Regions from separate parts of the Rothia sp. HMSC072B04 genome, predicted to be linked through region 1. Evidence: predicted binding sites of a transcription regulator. Region 1 holds the regulator's gene; each other region holds the start of a gene.
The links. The regulator LexA, encoded in region 1, represses DNA repair genes until DNA is damaged. The targets are predictions, from matches to a motif close to TCGAACANNTGTTCGA.

Region 2: uvrA (excinuclease ABC subunit UvrA) is a predicted target of LexA. The motif match lies at 3,277-3,292, and genes of this name have one in related genera.
Region 3: ruvA (Holliday junction branch migration protein RuvA) is a predicted target of LexA. The motif match lies at 1,241-1,256, and genes of this name have one in related genera.

Annotation. Positions count from the first base shown of each region.
Region 1 is NZ_KV813797.1:90,568-97,980, reverse strand. Features, by position in the region: gene rpmI (50S ribosomal protein L35) at 1-2, opposite strand, end outside; gene infC (translation initiation factor IF-3) at 200-901, opposite strand; gene HMPREF2928_RS03290 (DUF1844 domain-containing protein) at 1,195-1,617, shown strand; gene HMPREF2928_RS03285 (HisA/HisF-related TIM barrel protein) at 1,773-2,555, opposite strand; gene HMPREF2928_RS03280 (type 1 glutamine amidotransferase family protein) at 2,555-3,340, opposite strand; gene HMPREF2928_RS08940 (LysM peptidoglycan-binding domain-containing protein) at 3,459-4,130, opposite strand; gene lexA (transcriptional repressor LexA) at 4,970-5,644, shown strand; gene HMPREF2928_RS03265 (ATP-dependent DNA helicase) at 5,890-7,413, opposite strand, start outside.
Region 2 is NZ_KV813803.1:394,101-401,513, forward strand. Features, by position in the region: gene HMPREF2928_RS05960 (formate--tetrahydrofolate ligase) at 1-1,042, shown strand, start outside; gene HMPREF2928_RS05965 (MBL fold metallo-hydrolase) at 2,401-3,174, shown strand; gene uvrA (excinuclease ABC subunit UvrA) at 3,315-6,203, shown strand; gene HMPREF2928_RS05975 (GNAT family N-acetyltransferase) at 6,316-7,395, shown strand.
Region 3 is NZ_KV813803.1:422,722-430,134, reverse strand. Features, by position in the region: gene ruvB (Holliday junction branch migration DNA helicase RuvB) at 1-307, opposite strand, end outside; gene ruvA (Holliday junction branch migration protein RuvA) at 479-1,099, opposite strand; gene ruvC (crossover junction endodeoxyribonuclease RuvC) at 1,331-1,987, opposite strand; gene HMPREF2928_RS06065 (YebC/PmpR family DNA-binding transcriptional regulator) at 2,253-3,011, opposite strand; gene HMPREF2928_RS06060 (type 1 glutamine amidotransferase) at 3,145-3,912, opposite strand; gene HMPREF2928_RS06055 (Mur ligase family protein) at 3,912-5,195, opposite strand; gene HMPREF2928_RS06050 (hypothetical protein) at 5,387-6,568, opposite strand; gene HMPREF2928_RS06045 (HIT family protein) at 7,083-7,413, opposite strand, start outside.

The DNA of each region.
Region 1 (7,413 bases):
ATAGCTGCCGTTCTCCTTACATTCATCCCCCGCCACAACAGCGGGGTAGCTTAGTGGGGTTGAGCGATACACGCATCAGCCCCAAGGACCAAAGGTGAGGCACCCCTGACGAGGTGCCTCGGAACCGGCACCGGGTGAACCCGCAACACCCACCCAACGGTGGAGGCGCGTGCCCATCCTAAAGTGACGACCCGGTTCCCTACTCGGCGGAAGCCTGTGCCTTCAACTCAGCAGGCATAGCGTCTGCCAGAGAATTAGTTACGGGCTTCGCCTTGGTCGTGTCAATACGCTCGCGACCCTTGCGACCGCCGGCGCCCTGCTCACGGCGAGCCTCTGCCTTACCGCGAAGCGGAGCCAGAACCATCACCATGTTGCGGCCATCCTGACGGGGGCGAGACTCAACGGTGCTCACCTCAGCCAGCTCAGCCGCCAGACGCTCCAGCAGACGCACACCCATCTCGGGGCGCTGCTGCTCACGACCACGGAACTGAATCATTGCCTTGACCTTGTCACCACCGGAAAGGAAACGACGAGCGTGTCCAACCTTGGTTTCGTAGTCGTGGGTATCAATCTTCAGGCGGAAACGGATCTCCTTCAGAACGGCATTAGCCTGCTTCTTGCGGGATTCACGAGCCTTGATTGCGGCTTCGTACTTGTACTTACCGTAATCCATGAGCTTGCACACGGGCGGCTTCGCGTTCGGGGCAACCTCGACCAGGTCGAGTTCGGCGTCCTCAGCCAGACGCAGAGCGTCCTTCAGAGGGACAACGCCTACCTGCTCGCCACCGGGACCGACAAGACGGACCTCGGGAACGCGGATACGATCGTTAATGCGTGGTTCGCTAATGACTAGCTCCTGTGCTCTGTGGGTTTCCCCGTGAATACTATCCGTTGCGGGCACTAAAAAAGCCCCCGCAGTTACACAAGCGGAGGCACAAACCAGCGTACGCCGAAAGCGGCGGACGAACCCGTTCACCTCAAAACTCGCAAACAAACGCCTGCGGCGGTCAACCGGGTGGGAGGCATGCTCCACTTGCAAACTGCCTACAACCATACCGCAGAATCCCCGACAGACGCAAGGAAATAGACGCAAAACACCATAAAAATTGCGGGGACTCCTCCAGAAAGTCCCTAGAAGTGCCCACTCTTAAGGACGCATTTACCGAAACAAACGAAATATGAGATTCTAAGACTATGAGCACTGAAAACACGAACTTCCGCTTCACCGCGGAAGAAGAAACCCCCGTACACGGCCACACCGAACTCACCGAAGAGCAGGTCGAAGCCGTCAACGAACAGCTGCGCGACATCGCAGACGTACCCGCCATCGAAATCATCAGCTCCGCAGCCATCCACATGATGAGCGCTGCAGCCGTCAAGTGCGGCCTAGCAGCAGACGAAAACGCCGACGACCTCAAGGACCTCGACGAAGCACGCAAGCTTATCACCGCACTGGCAGGCCTCGTCACCGCCGCAGCACCCGAAATCGGCTCCCAGCACGCAGCGCCCCTACGCGACGGCCTGCGCACCCTGCAGCTCGCATTCCGTGAAGCATCCCCCTTCCCGGACGAGCCCGGCAAGGGCCCCGGCGAAAAGCTCACCGGCCCGGTCTACTAAACCAGCACGTGTACTAAACCAGGACGCACGCTAAACCAGCTGGTCCACTAAACCGCCCCTGGTTTATGTCATCACGAAGCCCCGTCTCCCTCACGCTGAGGAAGACGGGGCTTCGTCATATATAAAGTCCGTTCGGGTTAGCGGGAACGGTAGCTTTAGCGGAAGCCAGCAGCCTCAAGAGCCTGCTCAAAACTAAAGTTACCCACATACAGCGCCTTGCCAAGCACCACACCCTCCAAACCATGAGGCACCATGGAACGCAGCTTCTCAAGATCAGCCAGCGACGCCACACCACCGGACGCCACCACCCGGCAGGCAGTCTGCGCCAGCACCTCATCCAGCAGCTCCGCACCGGGACCCGCCAGAGAACCGTCCTTGCTCACATCCGTGACGATATAGCGGCGCACGCCCGCGCCCTCCAGCCACGCCAGCGCCTCCGCCAGATCAGGGCCCGACCAGTCGGTACCGCGAGCCACCGTCACCCAGCCCCGCTCAGGGTTATAGCGGGCATCGAGACCAAGAGCCAGAAGATCAGAATCGGCGTAACGAGCCAGAGTGCCTTCAAGCCAGGAAGAATCCGTCAGCGCCGCACTGGTCACGTTCACGCGGTCCGGATTCAGACTCAGGGCACGCTCCAGACTCTCAGCATTGCGCACACCGCCGCTGACCTGAATACGAACCGGAGCGGAGCCGCGGGCATTCTCTGCACGGACGGCGGCAACCACCTCAGCCAGAACCTCAGTATTCGTGCCGCGACCAAATGCCAAATCAAGGTCAACCAGGTGAATCCAGCGGGCACCAGACTTCACCCAGGTCAGAGCCGACTCAACAGGGTCGAGGCGCTGCTCACCACCGGACAGGGTGCCACCCACCGGGCGCACCGCGTAGCCTTCAGAAATATCAACAGCGGGCAGAAGTTCAAGAACGGGTGCAGACATTAGTTACCTCCCGCAGCAGTAGCGGAGTCTCCAGAAGACAGAGACTCAGAAGACAGGCGACCGGTCACCGCCAGGGACGCAACCCAGCGGCGCATAAACTCCGCCCCCAGCTCGCCAGAGCCCACCGGGCAGAACTGCACCGCCGTCAGCGGACCGTTCTCAACCGCCGCGATATAGGCGGGCTCGGTGACAGTCCAAGTCACCGCCGGAGGGGCAATATATTCAATGCTCTGATCAAAAGCCCACTCAAAAACGCCGTGCTCAGATTTGAAGTGAGCCTCGCCCTCAAGATCCTTGAGCAGCGTACTATCGGCGGACGGGCGCAAAGTAGCAACACCGGGAGTTACCTCGCGGGTAGAAAGCTCCACGCCCTCGCCGGGCCACTCCCCCATGCCCTGCACCTGAACCTGCCCCATCTGCGGATGCTCCACCATAATAGAGTCAAAGAGGCAGCTCAGTGCCGCACCGGCAACCAGCACCGGACGACCACCGGCAACGCGGCGGCCAATCACACGCTCAGCGTCCTTAGCTTTCAGGTCTTCGTACGCCTCAAGAGAGCTCGCACCGCCGGTAACCACCATGCCGTCAGCCTCACGCAGCTGATCGGGCACAGCGGTTACGATCACGTCCGCCCCCGCATCCTGAAGAAGCTTCACCAAGGCGCCACGAGTTCCGGGTTCCCCCAAAACAGCAACCACAGGACGAGCAGTCTGAGCATTCTGTACAGATTCAGTTTCCTGTGCAGATTCAATTTCGGTGAGTGTGGGTTCAACGGGAACAGGCATCGGTGCGCTCCTATTTCATAGGCTCAAGAATTCGACTCAAGCGCTCAGCTTGAGAGATAGCGGGTTCGGAGTCAAGACATCAACCTCATGCAGAAGCCAACCACGTACGTGTCCATGCTTAGCGCTGAGTCTGAGGAATTTCCAGACGCTGACCGGCATCAACAGAGGTGCTGGTCAACGAGTTCAACTCCATAATACGAACCACAGTATCACGGGTGTCACCCTGCGGATCCACCGCCTGAGCAATATCCCACAGGGTCTCGCCATGCTTGACCACAACGACGGTTCGAGTCACCGAAGCGTTCTCCACAGAAGCAGAAGCCGCCGGGCCAAAGAAGCTAATAGCACCGAGCACAATCAGCGCCGCCAAAGTCAGCAGAGGCAGCCCCTTCAGGAAACCGCGCACAGTACCAAGACGACGAATAGAAGCGGGAACCGCGCGCAGAAACTCGCCGCCCTTAGCCAGAAGAACACTCTTCACGCTAGGGGTCTGCGCATCAGAAGCAGTCTGCGCGCCAGAAGCTACAGAGCGAACCGGTGCCTGAATAGAGCCAGCAGGGGCAGAAGCGGCGGGAACACGAGTAGGCTGACCCACCTGAGCGGGGCGAGGCGCATGAGCCGCACGAGAAGAGCGAACAGACTGCGAAGACGCAGGCACACGAGAACGCCCCTGCATGGTGCGGGCCGACACGGTGCTGGCGGACGCAGTGCGGGCGGGGTGAAGTACCACCAAACCTGCCGGAAGGTGTGCAGAAGTGCCACGAGAAGCAATAGGTGCTGCAGTAGTCATTGTGGTTCCTTTCTCTCAGCTCGCCCCGGGGTTGCCCCGCGGGTCTAGCAATGCCGAGCGATACCCGCTCGGAGGTCCTAGTTGAGTGATAACTATGGAGTGGTGATTGTTAGGCGATAACTATTGGGTAGCTAGTCCCTAGTTAGGTCAGAGCGTCGGATGCACCGGGCTGCGCTGGGTCGCACTGGGTGACCCCGGAACCCCATCCCCTGCGCTCTCTCTTCGCCAGATGCTCCCTAGAGCATCCAAGGTAGATCATGCGAAGAGAGAGGCAGAGGATTCGAATACATTCGAACACCCATTCACTCTCCTCTCCCGAAAGACTCCGGGTTGAATCTTCGAATATTTTTCGAACATTCACCCGTAAATCCTGAATTCCAGGAGAGATTCAAGAGTATATACGAACTCTTGTTCTAAAGTCTAGCAGAGATGTACTAAAAATTTCTTCGAGTTTCGAAGAAAAAATCTAGAATATTTGTTTGAGTTTTTCGGTGTAGTGTTCTACACTGGTGTCAAGAGACGTTCCACACGCTCCTGATGAGTCCTACTCACAGCAGGTTTCTGTACCCGTTACAGCTTGGTTCTGTATCTAAATGCAGGTGCTGCTGACTGAGTTTTATAGGGCGGAGGCGCATACTCGTTGCCCGCGTATCGCTCCGGCACGGATAGAATTCCTCCACCCCCTGACGAGATAAGACCAATTTCAGCAGAACCAAAAAATTTTTAGGACACCATCGGAAAACGTGTGAAGCACCCATCCGTGCCCCGACCGGACTGTGTCTCAAACAGACTGCAGAGACCGGAATACAGAAATCGGGGCACAGACCGAAGGAAAAGAAATGGCAACAGCACCCCGTCCGGCGCTGACCGCGCGCCAGCAGAAGATTCTTGACGCGATCCGCACCGAGATTGAACAAAAGGGTTACCCGCCGTCCATGCGCCAGATTGGTGACATGGTGGGTCTTGCGTCCCTGTCTTCGGTCACTCACCAGCTCGGCCGTCTCGAGACCATGGGCTACATTCGCCGCGACCCCAAGCTCCCCCGCGCCATTGAGGTGCTGGATGAGAACGGCGTCGGCATCCACGGTAGCGCTTCCTCTTCCCTGCCCGAGCTGCCGAACTTCGAAGTCGGCGATGAGGACCTCGTACCCGTTCCCCTGGTTGGACGAATTGCAGCGGGCGGCCCCATTACCGCCGAGCAGTCCGTGGAGGATGTGCTTGCCCTGCCCCGCCAGCTGGTCGGTAACGGCAAGCTTTTCATGCTCAAGGTCAAGGGCGATTCCATGATTGACGCCGCAATCTGCGACGGCGACTGGGTGGTTGTCCGCGAGCAGCACACCGCAGACAACGGCGATATCGTTGCTGCTCTGCTCGACGATGAAGCAACCGTAAAGGTGTTCCGTCAGGTTGACGGCCACACCTGGCTCATGCCGCGCAACTCCAACTACGAGCCGATTATGGGTGACCGCGCAACCGTCATGGGTAAGGTCGTCTCCGTGCTGCGTAGTCTCTAGAAAACCACAGCCTCTAGAAGATGCAGTCTCTGAAAGACGCGGGCTCTAAACAGCCACAGCATCTCAAAGAAGCTGTTTTAAACAACACAGCCTCTAAAAGACATAGCTACGAGGCTTTTAGCTCTCTATAGAAATCACCCCGGTGATACGTAAACGTTCACGTATCACCGGGGTGATTTCTATATGTCTAAATTTATATGCCCAAAACGGGGCGGCGGCGTAGCCAGGGATGAATCTTGCCCGAGCTAACGCTCAATACTCGCCGAAAGACGAGCCAACGCGCCGGTCACCGCAGCCTTATTCTGCGTCGACCACATCGGCGGCATCGCCTTCATCAAGAAACCGCCGTAGCGTTTAGTCGCCACGCGAGAATCCAGCACAGCCACCACGCCGCGGTCAGACACCGAACGGATCAGGCGACCCGCGCCCTGCGCCATACGAATCGCCGCGTGGTGAGCAGAAACCGCCATAAAGCCGTTACCGCGATGACGGTTCACCGCCTCCGTACGAGCCTGCGCAATCGGGTCATCCGGGCGGGGGAACGGGATGCGGTCCATCACCACCAGGCGGCAAGAGTCACCGGGAACGTCCACGCCCTGCCACAGGCTCATCGTTCCGAACAGGCATGAGTCAACGTCCTCGCTGAACTCCTCCACCAGAGCCTTGAGCGAAGACTCACCCTGCAGAAGAATGTTCAGGTCGCTGTGCTCACGCATGTACTCGGCGGCACGCTCAGCGGCACGCTTCGAGGAGAACAGGCCCAGGGCACCGCCCTCCGACGCCTCGCACAGCTCACGCAGACGATCCAGCTGGCCCTCGTGCACACCGAATCCCGGAGGCTTCAAATCCCCGGCAACGTACATGATGCCCTGCTTGCGGTAGTCGAAAGGCGAACCCACGTCGATGCTCGTCCAGCGCGGCGCGCCCTCGCCCTGCAGTCCCAGGGCACCGGCGGCAACGTCAAAAGAGTCACCCACCGTCAGGGTCGCACTCGTCAGAATCACGGTGCGGTCAGCGAACAGACCGTCACGTAGCTGCAAACCGACGCTCAAGGGGGCGATGTTCAGGGTCGCCGGGTCGGTATCGGAAGCAGCCACGTAGCGGCCGTTCTCCCAACCACCCTGACGAGAAATCCACAGAACGTCCTGCTCGCCCGAAGCCTCCAGAATGCGGCTACTCATGTCGTGTACCTCAGAGACACGCGAGCGCGCCATCTGCAGGCCGGCGTCAACGTCCTGCCCGTCTGGTTTGGTATCGGACAGGGCGGTGCGGGCGGCATCATTGACCGCAGAAATAGCGGTCAAAAGGCGACCGTCCAGGCCTTTCAGCAGGCCCTCGGCAAGACCCTCGAACGCGGTCTCCAGGGTGCCGGCAGCCATTTCCAGTGCGCCGGAATCAGCCTTTGAATGCTTCTTCACGCTACGCGCCGCACGGCGAACCATCGCAACCGTCAAAGAACCAGACACGGCACCGGTCACGCGGTCCACCAGCTCATGAGCCTCATCAATAATGACCGTCTCATGTTCGGGCAGAACCTTCATGCCCTCGAAAGCGTTAATCGCCAGCAGGGCGTGGTTCGTGATGACAATGTCAGCCTCAGCGGCACGGCCACGCGCCATCTCGCTAAAGCACTCTTCCACCAGCGGGCAGCGGCGGCCCAGACACTCGGCGGCACTGACCGATACCTGAGCCCAGGCGCGGTCAGAGACGCCGGGCTTCAGCTCGTCACGGTCGCCGGTCTCCGTGCGGTCGGCCCACTCGCGCAGGCG
Region 2 (7,413 bases), on a different contig from region 1:
GCGCCTGGCAAAGATTGTGATCGGCCTGAACTACGACGGCGAGCCCGTCACCGCAGCCGACCTGAAGGCTGACGGCGCAATGTCCGTCATCCTGGCAGACGCAATCAACCCGAACCTGCTGCAGACCCTGGAGCACACCCCCGCACTGATTCACGCGGGCCCCTTCGGCAACATCGCAACCGGTAACTCCTCCGTGGTCGCCGACTACGTTGGTCTGGAGTACTCCGACTACGTGATTACCGAGGCTGGCTTCGGTGCCGATATGGGTGCGGAGCGTTTCTTCAACGTCAAGTGCCGCGTCTCCGGCCTGAAGCCGGACGCAGCAGTGCTCGTCGTAACCGTGCGCTCCCTGAAGTCCCACTCCGGCCTGTACAAGATCGTTCCGGGCAAGCCCCTGCCCGAAGGCATGCTGCAGGAAAGCCCCTCCGACGTGGAGAAGGGCGCAGAGAACCTGAAGAAGCACATCGAGATTGTGCGCAACTTCGGTGTTCAGCCGGTCGTGGCAATCAACGCCTTCCCGACCGACTTCGAGTCCGAGCACGAGACCATCCGCCGTATTGCTGAGGAAGCCGGTGCTCGCGTCGCTATCCACCGCGGTGTGGCTGAGGGCGGTAAGGGCACCACCGACCTGGCGGACGTGGTTGCTGAGGCATGTGACGACGTTTCGGATCTGAAGTACACCTACGATCTTGAGGACTCCATCGAGACCAAGATTGAGAAGGTTGCGACCAAGGTCTACGGCGCGGACGGCATTTCGATTGCTCCCGCTGCCGCTAAGCAGCTGAAGCGTTTCGCTGAGCTGGGCTACTCGCACCTGCCCGTGGTTATCGCGAAGACCCACCTGTCCATCTCTTCGGATGCAACTCTGAAGGGCGCACCGACCGGCTGGACTCTGCCCGTGCGCGAGGTTCGCCTGGCTGCAGGTGCTGGCTACGTCTACGCTATCTGCGGCACCATGCGCACTATGCCGGGTCTGAGCAAGAGCCCCGCAGCTGAGCGCATCGGCTTCGACGAGAATGGCGTGATGATCGGCCTGTCCTAAGGCGGCTGTTCCAGCTGATTTATAGCTAGTGGAGGCGGCGCTCCTTCCCCACAGCGGGGGAGAGGCGCCGCCTTTGCTGTAGCCTGTGGCGCTTTTGTGGAGTGGCTCTGCCCCAGATATATGGAAGCATGAGGGGCGAATACGAGGTGCGCAACGCTTGAGGGCGGGGGAGCGGAGCTCTTGAAAATAGAGTGAAACTAGGTTGCAGCCAGGCTACAACCCGGGCTGAAACTAGGCTGCAACCAGGCATCAACCAGGGGGAGTGAAGGATCCTGAAACCCCTAGTGGAGGGGTCTTTCAACCTTTCATTGAGGCTTCTATAGCGCCTGTTTTGAGGGCGGAATTGGTACGTGCTGGTTAATAATTGGGCTCTATTTGTGCTTGAAGGTCAGGTTTTATTAAACAATCTGTAGAGGTTGATTTTTTAGTGACACACTGTCTTGCATTTTGTGAAAATACGGCATTGACTAGGTATTTTGCTTTTTGAAAGGGGTTTTAATGGGTGCACTCAGTGAACCTGAAAGTGGGGCTGATGTTATTGTTTTGTAATAAAACCTCTACTTTAGGGGGTACCTACAGGGGTAAAACAGACCAATTGATTTTGCCCTCGCGCGAATAATTGTGTAGATTTTGAACGGTGAGCAGTACATTTTTTCCCGCTTATGAAGTTGCAAGTACTTGAAGATACTTTCACCTTAACCCTCTACTTCCGCAGAATACCGGGCTAAAACTGGGTATTGAACCTTTGGGATTGCCGAGTGCGGAGCTTAAGTTAAAGGTGCACCGAAGTGCCAAAAGAGGGAAATTCTAAAATTATTTTGGGTGAAATAAGTCACGCTAAAACTCGAAAAAAATGAAATTGGTACGTATGGATACCCTAAAAAACACCTGTTTTTATTACAGAATGATTACAATGAGGTGCGGGTCACTAAATCCGGCTCTCCGTACCAAATTGGGTGGTAAAACAGCCCCCAAAAAGTTCGCTACTATTGAGTCATCAAGTAATCGTGAGATTTCCAAAGTCCTCGGGTTGCTTGTGTTTGAGTGAGTGATAGATACCCCTGGGTGTCATGAGAAGCGACTGTGTATCGATGCGCAGTCGCTTCTCTGTTTAACTTTTGAATTTCGCTGTTTGAATTTCACTGAACCCTCAGCCGGGCGGGATCCAGCCGAAACCTAATCCGCGCTGAACCCAATCCGTACCGAGCGTGCTCCAGAATCTGTTCCCTGTGCATCCTATACATACAACCCGCACATGCACCCGTACATGTATCCCGCGCGTTCAACGCCGAATGCGCTGATAGGGGAGCGAACCGCATAGGCGCATGCTGTGCGGTCACAACCCCTACACTGGAACTATGACTACTTACCCCGAACCCACCCTCATCTTCGAGAACCCCGAACTGACCGTCCGTGCGTTCAGCGTCTCCGAGATGGACAACAGCGTCTACCTCATCACCATGCGCGCCACCGGCGAGCAGGTGCTCATCGACCCTGCAGACGACGCAGAAGAACTCTACGCTTTCACTCTCGACGCGCTCCTGAATGACTGCCCGCAGCTTGAACTGGCAGACGGCGAAGAACGCCGCGTGCGCGTCATGGAGAAGGAAGAGGACTTCAACTCCATCAGGCCCCGCGCAATCGGTCTGACCGGCATCCTGGTCACCCACGGCCACTGGGACCACATCCGCGCTATTAAGGAGCTCGACCACCTCACCGGTGCCGTGACCTCCGCGGGTGCAGCTGACGCTGCTGAGATTAAGGAACTGGAAGACTACACCGTCGAAGAAGAACTGACCGGCGGCGAAAGCTTCGACTTCTACCTCTCCGACACCGTCATCCGCGCCCTGCACGTGCCCGGCCACACCCCCGGATCCATCGTCTACACCCTCGAAGCCACCTGGGAAGACGGTACCCCCGCAACCCTGCTGTTCACCGGCGACACTCTCTTCCCCGGCGGCGTGGGTAAGACCGACTCCCCGCAGCAGTTCGGTGAGCTCTTCTCCAACGTGCTCGAAAAGCTCTTCGGCGGCTTCGAAGATGACGCCATCGTGCTACCCGGCCACGGCCGCTCCACCACCCTTGGCGACGAGCGCCCCCACCTGGAAGAGTGGGGAACCCGCGGCTGGTAGGCCGCACTTGATGAATTGCGCCTCCTAGTCCACCTCATATAAGTACTGCACCCTCATGCCTTCACCCGCCGCATAATCCCGCTGGTGAAAGGCGTGAGGGTGTAGAATTTAAGTTCGAAGATAAGACGAAAGGATTTTCGATGACACCCCGCCCGGCACACGGTAGCACCGCACTCAAAGCGAACGATCTGACCAGCATCCGGGTTCAGGGTGCCCGCGAAAACAACCTCAAGAACGTAGACCTCACCATTCCGCGTGATGCGATGGTCGTCTTCACCGGCCTCTCCGGCTCCGGTAAGTCCTCCCTCGCCTTCGACACCATCTTTGCGGAAGGTCAGCGCCGCTACGTCGAGTCGCTGTCCTCCTACGCGCGTATGTTCCTCGGACAGGTCGACAAGCCCGACGTAGACTTCATCGAGGGCCTCTCCCCGGCGGTGTCTATCGACCAGAAGTCCACCTCCAAGAACCCGCGCTCAACCGTCGGTACCATCACCGAAATCTACGACTACATGCGTCTGCTCTGGGCGCGCATCGGCCACCCGCACTGCCCCGAATGCGGCGAAGAAATCACCCAGCAGACCCCGCAGCAGATTGTGGATATTCTGCAGGAGTACCCCGAACGCACCCGCCTGCAGATCCTCGCACCCGTCGTCAGCGCACATAAGGGCGAGTTCGTAGACCTCTTCAAGGATCTGCTCACCCAGGGGTACTCGCGTGCCCGTGTGGACGGCGAAACCGTGCAGCTCTCCGACCCGCCCAAGCTCGCCAAGCAGTACAAGCACACCATCGAGGTGGTCGTCGACCGCATCGTCATTAAGGACGGTATCCATCAGCGCCTGACCGATTCCATCGAAACCGCGCTCAAGCTCGCCGACGGCCGCGTGCTCATCGACTTCGTGGACCGCGAGCAGGACGACCCCGAACGCACCCGCTCCTTCAGTGAAAACCTCGCCTGCCCCAATAATCACCCGCTGCAGATTGACACCATCGAGCCGCGCGCCTTCTCCTTCAACTCGCCGTTCGGCGCATGTAGCGCCTGCGACGGCATCGGCTCTCGCCTGGAAGTAGACACCGAACTGCTCGTACCCAATCCCGACCTGACCCTCGGCGAGGGCGCTATCGCTCCCTGGTCGCAGGGCAAAGCAACCACCGAATACTGGCTACGCCTGCTCGCAGGCCTGGGGGAGGAGCTCGGCTTCGACCTGAACACCCCCTTCAAGGACCTGCCCGCCAAGACCCGCGCCGCCATCCTGGACGGCAAGGACTACAAGGTTGAGGTGTCCTACCGCAACCGATTCGGCCGCGAACGCCGCTACACCTCCGGATTCGAAGGCGTGAAGGCGTACATCAAGCGCAAGCACGAAGAAACCGAATCGGACTTCGCCCGCGACCGCTACGAACAGTACATGCGCCAGGTTGCCTGCCCCTCCTGCGGTGGCGCGCGCCTGAACCCGACCATCCTCGGTGTGAAGGTCGGCGGCCAGTCCATCGCAGACATTACCGACCTGTCCCTGGCTGACGCGCTCGCCTTCGTGCGTAGCCTGCAGCTCAGCGCCCGCGAAGCCAAGATTGGCGAGCAGGTCCTCAAAGAAATTGACGCGCGCCTGCAGTTCCTGCTGGACGTGGGCCTGGACTACCTGACCCTCTCACGCTCCGCCGGTACGCTCTCCGGCGGTGAGGCGCAGCGCATCCGCCTCGCAACCCAGATCGGTTCGGGTCTGGTCGGCGTGCTCTACGTGCTCGACGAGCCCTCCATCGGCCTGCACCAGCGCGATAACCGCCGCCTCATTGAAACCCTGACCAAGCTGCGCGACATGGGCAACACGCTTATCGTGGTTGAGCACGACGAAGACACCATGCGCGAGGCCGACTGGATTGTGGATGTAGGACCCGGCGCCGGCGAGCACGGCGGCGAAATCGTGCACTCCGGCAGCTTTGAGGAGCTGCTGAAGAATACCAAGTCCATTACCGGCGACTACATGGCTGGCCGCCGTAGCATTGAGGTGCCCGCATCCCGCCGCTCCGTGGACAAGGAACGCGAGCTGACCGTGCGCGGCGCCCGCGAAAACAACCTCAAGAACGTGACCGTATCCTTCCCGCTGGGCGTATTCACCGCGGTGACCGGCGTGTCTGGATCGGGTAAATCCACCCTCGTCAACGACATTCTGTACACCTCCCTGGCGAACAAGCTCAACGGCGCCAAACAGGTACCCGGCCGCCACAAGAGCATCGACGGCCTGGAACACCTGGACAAGGTCATTCACGTGGACCAGTCGCCCATCGGACGCACCCCGCGCTCGAACCCCGCCACCTACACCGGCGTGTTCGACCACATCCGCAAGCTGTTCGCAGAGACCAGCGAAGCGAAAATGCGCGGCTACACCCCGGGTCGATTCTCCTTCAACGTCAAGGGCGGCCGCTGCGAGGACTGCTCCGGTGACGGCACCCTGAAGATTGAAATGAACTTCCTGCCGGACGTGTACGTGCCCTGCGAAACCTGCCACGGCAAGCGCTACAACCGCGAAACCCTCGAAGTGCACTACAAGGGCAAGACCATTGCCGACGTACTCGAAATGCCTGTGGAAGAAGCCGCAGAGTTCTTCGCCGCGTTCACCCCGATTGCGCGCCACCTGAACACCCTCGTGGACGTGGGCCTGGGCTACATTCGCCTGGGCCAGCCCGCAACCACCCTCTCCGGCGGTGAAGCGCAGCGCGTGAAGCTCGCAACCGAACTGCAGAAGCGCTCCAACGGCCGCTCCATCTACGTGCTGGACGAGCCGACCACCGGCCTGCACTTTGAAGACATCCGCAAGCTGCTCGCCGTGCTGCAATCGCTGGTCGACAAGGGCAATAGCGTCATCACTATTGAACATAACCTGGACGTGGTCAAGTGCGCCGACTGGATCATCGACATGGGCCCCGAAGGCGGTAGCGGCGGCGGCACCGTGATTGCTGAAGGAACCCCGGAACAGGTGGCTCAGGTGAAGGGCTCGCACACCGGCGCGTTCCTTGCCGAGATCCTGAACTAGTCAAAAATTTGCCCTAGAGGAAACCTACGTGACTGATACTCAAGGAACTGAACCCACGCGGGGAGCCGAGCGCTCTCCGGGTGCAGCGGGCTTTGGAGCACGCCGTGGCGCTATGAACCGTGGCGCTGTGACCACCGCGGACCGTGCGCGGCACATCCTGCACACCCAGCTGGAGGCGGACTTCTGCCAGGCACCCGGCTCGATTAGCCGCGCCCTCGAAGAGCTACGCGACTACCCGGACGCCGAGAGCCTGCCGCTACTCGCCACCGTGCAGCCTCCCTCCGAGAAGATGGGTGCCGCACGCCGCCGCAACGACGACATCTGGGAGTTGCGCGTCGCCAACTACGCGAGCGTCGGCATTCTCTGCGCCAAGCATCCGCGCGTGCTGGACAAGGCCATCGACTACATGCTCGGTGACCAGTCGAACTGGCTGGGCGATTACGCGCAGCTGCGCCAGCTCAACGAACTGCTCACCCCCTACACCCAGCAGGTCAGCGGCACGAGCATCTACTACACGCCCGGCCGCGCCCTGCTGAACTCGGTCGTACCCGAGGGCGTGCAGGCGCAGGAGGTCAAGTGCGCCGTGCCCGGTGTGGGTATGATGCGCCGCGTTGACCCCGCCGAGCTGAAGGCTGCGCTGCTCGCCGAAATCACGGGCGAGCGCACCATCTGCAGGGAGGCGAACGCTTCCGCGGGTGCCCTTGAGGTCGACCCAGAGGACACCGAGGCGCGCGTAACCCGCCTGCGCGTGGAGCTGCTGGACGCTGAACAGTTTGAGCGTTTCCGCGGGGACAAACGCTACTCGAACGCGCTGGGCTTTAGCGAACGCCGCCCGGATGTGCTGGTGCTCGCCGCATACCCGGTGGATGAGAACGCATCTAAGGCACCTGATGCACCCGCGGCGGGGGAGAGCCCCGCGCTCGCAGACCCTATCGCTATGGTTGGCCTGAGTGACGATTCACCGATTATGCGTCAGATCGGCATTGATGTGCTGCCCGCCTGGCGTGGCGCAGGTATCGCCAGCGTGCTGGTGCGTGATGCGGCACGCCTGGCCCTGGCGGAAGGGTACCTGCCGTTCTACGGTACGAGCCCGTCGCACATGCTGTCGCAGAGGGTTGCGATGAATGCCGGGTTGGTGCCGACCTGGTGGGAGTACGTATCCACCAGCCTGAACGACCTACCCATGGACTAGAGCCGTCTGCGCTAGGCA
Region 3 (7,413 bases), on a different contig from region 1:
GGAACAACACCTCACCGGGAGTCAGCGAAGACAGAATCGCCGCCAAATCACCCGAATGCTGAATCGCCGGACCGGAGGTGATGCGCAGCGGCGCCTCCATCTCTGCCGCAATAATCATTGCGAGAGTGGTCTTACCCAGACCGGGAGGGCCCGACAGCAGCACATGGTCGGCGCTACGGCCACGCATCTTCGAAGCCTCCAGCACCAGGGACAGCTGCTGACGCACACGGCGCTGACCCACAAAGTCGTCCAGGGACTTAGGGCGCAGTGCTGCCTCAATCATCTTCTCTTCAGGCTCTTCTTCCATCGCCACCAGGCGCTGGGCGGGAGCTGAAGACGCCTGCGTGCCGGGCACCTGACCGGGAAAATACCCGCCGGAAACCAGGGACGCCGCGGGCTGCGGCTCATAGGGATTCTGGCTCATAGAATTCTTCTTTCACAAAAGTTTGAGTGGGATACATCGAACAGGGCGCGCCGCTTAGTGGCGGCCCACCGTGTTCTGAGTACCCAAGGATGCGAGCACACCACGCAGAGCCACACCCACCGGCTCAGTCTCTGCGGCAGGGTTGTGCTGCACGTAAGCGTCAATAGCGGCGGAAGCGTCCTTCTCGCTCCAGCCCAGAGAGGTGAGAGCGTCAAGCACCTGCGGCTTCCAGACAATGCCCTGGCTCAGCGGCAACTCATCGGTCTGGCCATCGCTGAGAATCAGCTTGCCGGCAAGCTCCAGCACAATACGGCGGGCACCCTTCGGACCAATACCGGGAACCTTCGTGAACGCCTTATCGTCACCGGTCGCCACGGCGCGCTCCACCTCAGCGGCAGTGTGAACACTCAACACCGCCAGAGCAATACGCGGACCAATACCGGAAACCGAAAGCATCATATCGAACACTTCACGCTCGGCAGGCTCCGAAAAACCGTACAGAGTCATCGACTCTTCACGCACAATCATGGTGGTCAGCACGGTAGCTTCCTCACCGGTGCGCAACTTGGAGAGAGTACGCGCGGTAGCGTACACAAGCATGCCGAAACCGTTCACGTTAATCACCGCATGATCAAGGCCCACCTGAGCCACACGACCGGTCAGGGATGCAATCATTTCTCTCCACCTTTCAACACCGCGCCCACAGATTGAGGCTCGCGGCAGTGTGAGGGCACCGGGCACTCCGGCACCCACAGAACGCACTCCCCCAATTCAACGGGGAGACATTACAAGTATATTAGAATATTTCTTCTGGAATCAAGCATATATTCGAACTTCTTAGCGAATACATGCGAGCCAGCAAGAGGTACGAAAAAGCCCACGAAGGCACCTCTAGCGGCGGCATCTCTAGCGACGAGCGCGCGCCTCCGCCTCCATCCAGGCACGCTGCGCCGGAGTCAACGACCCACCACGGCGAGCCTTTGCCGGGCGTGAACCCTGGTGAGTCTGCGTCTGAGCGGACATATTAATGCCCGAACCGATACCGCCGCCACGCCAGCCGTGACAGATCGCAATCGCCAGGGCATCGGCAGCATCGGCGGGCTTCGGCATGGATTCCAGCCCCAAAATGCGGGTCACCATGCGGCCCACCGACGCCTTGTCCGCGCGGCCGCTACCGGTCACCGCCGCCTTCACCTCCGAGGGGGTATGGAAGAACACCGGCACGCCGCGCATCGCCGCAGCAGAAATCACCGCGCCCGAAGCGTGCGCCGTACCAATCACCGTGTTCACCTGCTCCTGAGCGAAGATACGCTCAATCGCCAGGGCATCCGGCTTGTAGGTGTCGAGCCAGTGGGAGGCGGCGTTGAAAATCCAGAGAATACGCTGGTCCAGGGACTCCGCCGGGATTGTGCCGGCAACACCCACGTTCACGAAGTGCGCCTTACGGTCGGCGGTCATATCGAGCATGGAGAAGCCGCAGCGGGTCAGACCCGGGTCAACACCCATGATGCGGGTTGCACCCGGCACACGCTCCACAGCGGCGGCAGTACGGTTCTCACGCATGCTATCGCGTGCGGCAGGTTGAGCAGCGGCCATCATCTCCCCTTTCGACAAACTCCCTCTAGAATCTCTAGATTCTAGCCCTTCAGAATCCTAGCACCCGGCACCGGGGCACGCCACGGGAACGGTCACCGCACGCGCCCTCAAACGCAACATCCCCAGACGCTAAGAAGCCACTCCCCCAACCAGCCACCGCGCGGCGGCTCGGTTAAAGGAGCGGCTTCTTCAAGCATCAGATATCAGAACCTGAGTGATTACTCAGCTGTGATTACTCAGCTTCCAGCTCTGCCATGACCTCAGCAGAAACGTTAGCGTTCGAGTAGACGTTCTGAACGTCGTCGAGCTCTTCAATAGCGTCTGCCAGCTTCATGAACTTCTTAGCACCCTCAGCGTCCAGATCAACCTGCATGGTCGGACGGAAGACCGGGTCGTCGTTGTTGTACTCCAGGCCAGCCTCGTCCAGTGCCTTACGGATCTCGGGCAGGTCGGTCGGTGCGGAAACAACGGTGAACACGTCGCCCTCGTCCAGAACCTCTTCGGCACCTGCATCCAGAACAGCCATCAGAACGTCGTCCTCGGTCAGACCGTCAGTCTTGGTGACCTCAGCAACGCCCTTACGCTCGAACAGGAACGCAACCGAACCCTGGTCAGCCATGGTGCCGCCGTTACGGGTCACAGCCAGGCGAACCTCAGACGCTGCACGGTTACGGTTATCGGTCAGACACTCAATGTACAGAGCGGTACCCTGCGGGCCGCGTGCTTCGTACATGATTTCGGTGTAGTCAATGGTCTCACCGGTCAGGCCAGCGCCACGCTTGATTGCGCGGTCAATGTTGTCGTTAGGAACGGAGTTCTTCTTCGCCTTCGACACAGCCAGGTCAAGAGCGGGGTTACCAGCAATATCAGCGCCACCCATACGTGCCGCAACTTCAATTGCCTTAATGAACTTCGCGAAAGCCTTCGCGCGCTTAGCGTCGATAGCAGCCTTCTTGTGCTTAGTAGTCGCCCATTTAGAGTGACCGGACATTCGTATCTCCCTTAGTCAAAACCTCTGCACGGACACGGCGAAACGCCCCGCGCACTGTACTATAACTCAATCAACTATACCGTAGCGGAGGCGCACACCACCTCAGAAAGTGCACGCCACCGCCAGGAATAGGCTAGCGGGGGCGGGACGCAGCCGAAGCGCGCGCCTTCTCCACCAGCGAGTCGTCAATCGTGTTCGGCGTGAACTCGCCAAACTTACGCTGAGCCGCCTGCTTAATCAGGTAGTCCGAAATCTTCGGGTTCTTCGGCAGCAGCGAACCGTGCAGGTAAGTGCCAATCACGTTGTGCACGCGCGCACCCTCATACGCATCGGTCACGTTGTTGCCCTCACCCTTGGTGACGGTAGCCAGCGGGGTGCAGCCGGAACCCAGGTAAGTCAGGCCCGAGTGGTTCTCAAAACCAATCACGGTGCCGAACTCCTCAGACTCCGCAACAATATTGCCGATCAGGCGGTCATCGCCGCCGACCGTGTGCGCATCAAAAATGCCGATACCCTTCAGCACCTCACCCTCACGGGTGCGGAATTCCTTGCCGAACAGCTGGTACAGGCCACAAATGACGAGCATCGGCACGCCAGCCTCAGCCAGCGAGCGCAGCGTATCACCGTTCGCGTGCAGGTCATCCTGAATCACGGACTGACCGGAGTCCTGACCGCCACCGCCCAGAATAATGTCAACATCTTCCGGGAAAGGCTGACCGGGGTTGTGGTCCAGAATCTGCACGTCAAAGCCGTGCGCCTGCGCGCGACGAGCCAACGCCAGAGTGTTACCCCAGTCGCCGTAAATGTTCATGTCGAGCGGGTACAGCTGCAGAATACGCAGAGTCTTACCGTTATTGGGGCCGGAGGCGGGGGTGCCCTCAAAAGTGTGAGTTGCCGTCATTAGGAAACCCTCTCAACGTCAGTGATCTTTGCGAGCTCTTCACGCAGAGCCAGCATTGCGGTGTAGGTGCAGAAAATACGCATGGGCGCGTTACCGCTGGAGGCAATGAAGCCCTTGAGCGCATCGGCGAGGTTCTCGTTGACCTCGTCAACCTTCACGCCGTCATGCTCCAGGCGCAGCGCCATATCCCAGGCGCGCACACCCGAAACCATCTGCACGCCGGTCTTCTTCAAGCTGTCGAAGTCAACATCCCACAGCCAGGACACGTCACGGCCGTCAGCGTACTGGTCGTTAATCGTAATCATGGTGGCGTAGTCGTCAGCGTTCGCGCTCGCCAGGGACAGGCGGAAACCGCTCGGGTTCTTCACCAGCAGCAGCTGCAGCGGGCGGCCGTTCACGTTCAGGGTCTCACCGCGACCGAAGGCGGGGGTAATCTTCGCCAGCTCCGCGATGAGCTTATCTTCATCGAGCTTCTCGCCCATGACGGCGCGGGTCAGCGCCATAGCGCCAGCCGCGTTGAAGATGTTGTAAATGCCGTAGAGGTTAATCTCGCCGACTCGCTCCACACCCGCCAGGTCGAAGGTTGCGGAGGTGCCGGAGAACGCGGTCAGGGTGACGTCGGCATCGGGCAGGGTTGCCTTCGCGACGGTGCCGCCGCGCATCTCATCGTCCGAGGGGAAGTACGAGCGCAAGGACTCATCCAGACCGTAGTACTTGACGGTCACGCCCGGCTGCACGTTCTCAGCGAGGGAGCGGATGCGCGGATCCTCACGGTTGAGCACCACGGTGCCGGTCGTTGCGGAGGCGACAGTCGCCAGCATGCGGCGGGTCGTGTCAATCTCACCGAAGCGGTCCAGCTGGTCACGCAGAACATTCAGCAGCAGAGCGTAATCGGGCTTGACGGCCTTGACGAAGTGCACGGCGTGCGCCTCGTCCAGCTCAAGCACAGCGATATCAGCGTCAAGCTTGCCGCCGAGGGTCATCTCGCCCAGCAGTGCCGCGGCAACACCGCGCACAAAGTTCGAGCCGGTGCGGTTAGTGAAAACCTTCAGACCCTGAGCTTCAAGCAGCTGCACAGCCATCTTCGTGGTGGTGGTCTTACCGTTCGTGCCGGAGACAACAACCACGCCGTAGGGCAGCTTCGCGAGCTCTTCAGCAACGAAGTCGGGGTGCAATTTTTCCATGACAAGGCCGGGGAAGGCGGAGCCGCCGCCGCGAAGCTTAGTCGCGGCGCGTACGCCCTGGCCGAGAAGACGAATGAGGGGTTTGGACATGCTTACCATTTTAGTACACGCACGCCAGCGGCTGAATGGTTCGCCCGGCTCGTTCGCTCATGCCGGACGGGGCGGGGTTACTGGGGTTTTGGCGCAGGGGGTGCGGGGGTTTTGGTTCAGGGGGTTTGGTGTGGGGCTCCGGCTAGAGCGGAGCGCCGGGGGTATTAGAACAGCGAGCCCGCCTAGTACAGTGAACCCATCTAGAACAGAGAACCCTGCACCCTCACCCGCGTGAACTCCTGCGCAGGCTCCACCAGCACATTCCGCCACGCGGCAGTATTCACCAGGAACGCCGCGTCAGCATCGCCGGTGTGGGCGCTCAAAAACTGACCCGCCGCACCCGTACAGAAGAAGCCAGTTGCCCCGCTCTCCAGACCAGGATCACAGGGCGCCAGCGGTTCGGGCGATTGCGCGCGCAGAGCCGCGTACGGGCGGTTCATGGCGAGCGACGGAATCCACGGCTCATCCAGGGCGGTGAGCGGCACCTCCGAGTCGGTGCGCGCCAGTTCGGCGAGCGCTTCGCGGGCGCGGGCGACCGCCTCCTGATGGGCAACACGAAGCTGCGCGCCGGGCAGCGGGTTCGTCCAGGCGCGGTACTTGCTCGCCACCTGCTTGACCTGCGGAATCTTCGTGAGGGCGGTCACGGCGTCTTCGGCGCGGCGAATGGCAAGCCCATCGGGTGCGAGCGCAATGTAGGTGGCGGTGGCGACCGCCTGCTCATCCAGGCGGCGCGGGGTCGAATGCAGGGAGCTCGTGCCAACCTTGTGCGTACCGTCGGGGAACGTCGCGATGTAGAGGCGATGCTCCAGCATGGCGTAGGCGCGCATGGATTCGGTGAGCGTTCCGGGGTACAGGTGCGCGCTGTGCAGGGCGGTGAATTCGTCGCGGGCGGTGCAGCGTGGGCACTGCTGGCCACGCCGGATGCGGGTGCCCTCGGGGCAGGGTACGCGGCGGATTCCCGCGGATTCGGGGGCGGCGTCATTGCTCGTGCCGGTGGTGTAGCCGGCGCAGTAACGGTAGAGTTCCCCCTCGCTATCGCGCGGAATACGCAACCCCAGATAGGCGCCGGGAGTCAACGAAATCTGGATGCGAACCCCGCTCGGAACGCCACGCTGCGCGGGGCTTCTTTCCTGGTTAGGGGTGCTCTCTCCCTCCGCTTGAGATGCCCGGTTATGAACTCCTTCAGGGACCCCGCCGGGCACGACCGGTTCCACCTCAATGAGCGGGCGGCGGTTGGACCAGCGGATCTGCCTCCAGATAAGTAGCTGCGGCGCGCCTGCAGAATCACCAGCGGCACCATTACCGGCGGCGGGCACAGTAGCTACAGTGGGCGCGGCAGGCATCTCGTCGAAAGCAGTCTCAAGCAGGTTGGGGTAGTCCATAGCATTCCACTCTAGCGGGTCTGGCGAGTTCTTTCTCGCGGGGCGCGGTGCATCCGGGTATCACGTCTTCGGCGGCGCATCCTGGCGCAACATCCCCGAGGGGCAAAAGCAGCGCCCTCGAAATGCAAAAAGAGGCCAGCGTCCTTCACGCTGATCCGCACCCCCGCAGTGTTGCCGTGCGTTCACGCACGACGGGGTGGGTTCTCAGCTGAGGCGCTGACCTCTGTGGTTGAGGCAGGGCGCTTACCCTGCCAAGTCCGAAAGCGATCGGTGACCGCTATTTTTCGGTGAGCTATGCGGTGTTTCTGGAAGCCGGAAGCTTCCCCGCAGCGTCGCTGCATTTAAAACTTTGCCATATCCAATGGACATAACATCATTCAAATACGCATCGACTGCCCAATCTGCGCATTTATGACGCAGAATTTCTATGCACTAGCTGGCAAATTGAAGCAATTAGTGCAAAATTTCAAAATCACCAAGCCACCCAGACTATCTGACGGATGAACCACGCCATCTAGCTGAGGCGGGCAAACCCCTCCGCAATCGCAGAACGCATATCATCCAGCGTGCGAGACATGGTCTTGGTGTGAGCGATAATCGGCAGGAAATTCGTATCCCCACTCCAGCGCGGCAGAATGTGCTGATGCAGGTGATCAGCAATGCCCGCGCCGCCAACCTTGCCCTGGTTAATACCGATATTGAAGCCGTCATTATGCGACACCTCGCGCAGAACCTTCATGGCGAGCTGGGTCAGCTGCGCAATCTCCATGGTTTCTGCCTCGGTCGCATCATCATAGAACGGGATATGGCGGTACGGGCAGACCAGCAGGTGCCCGGGGTTGTAC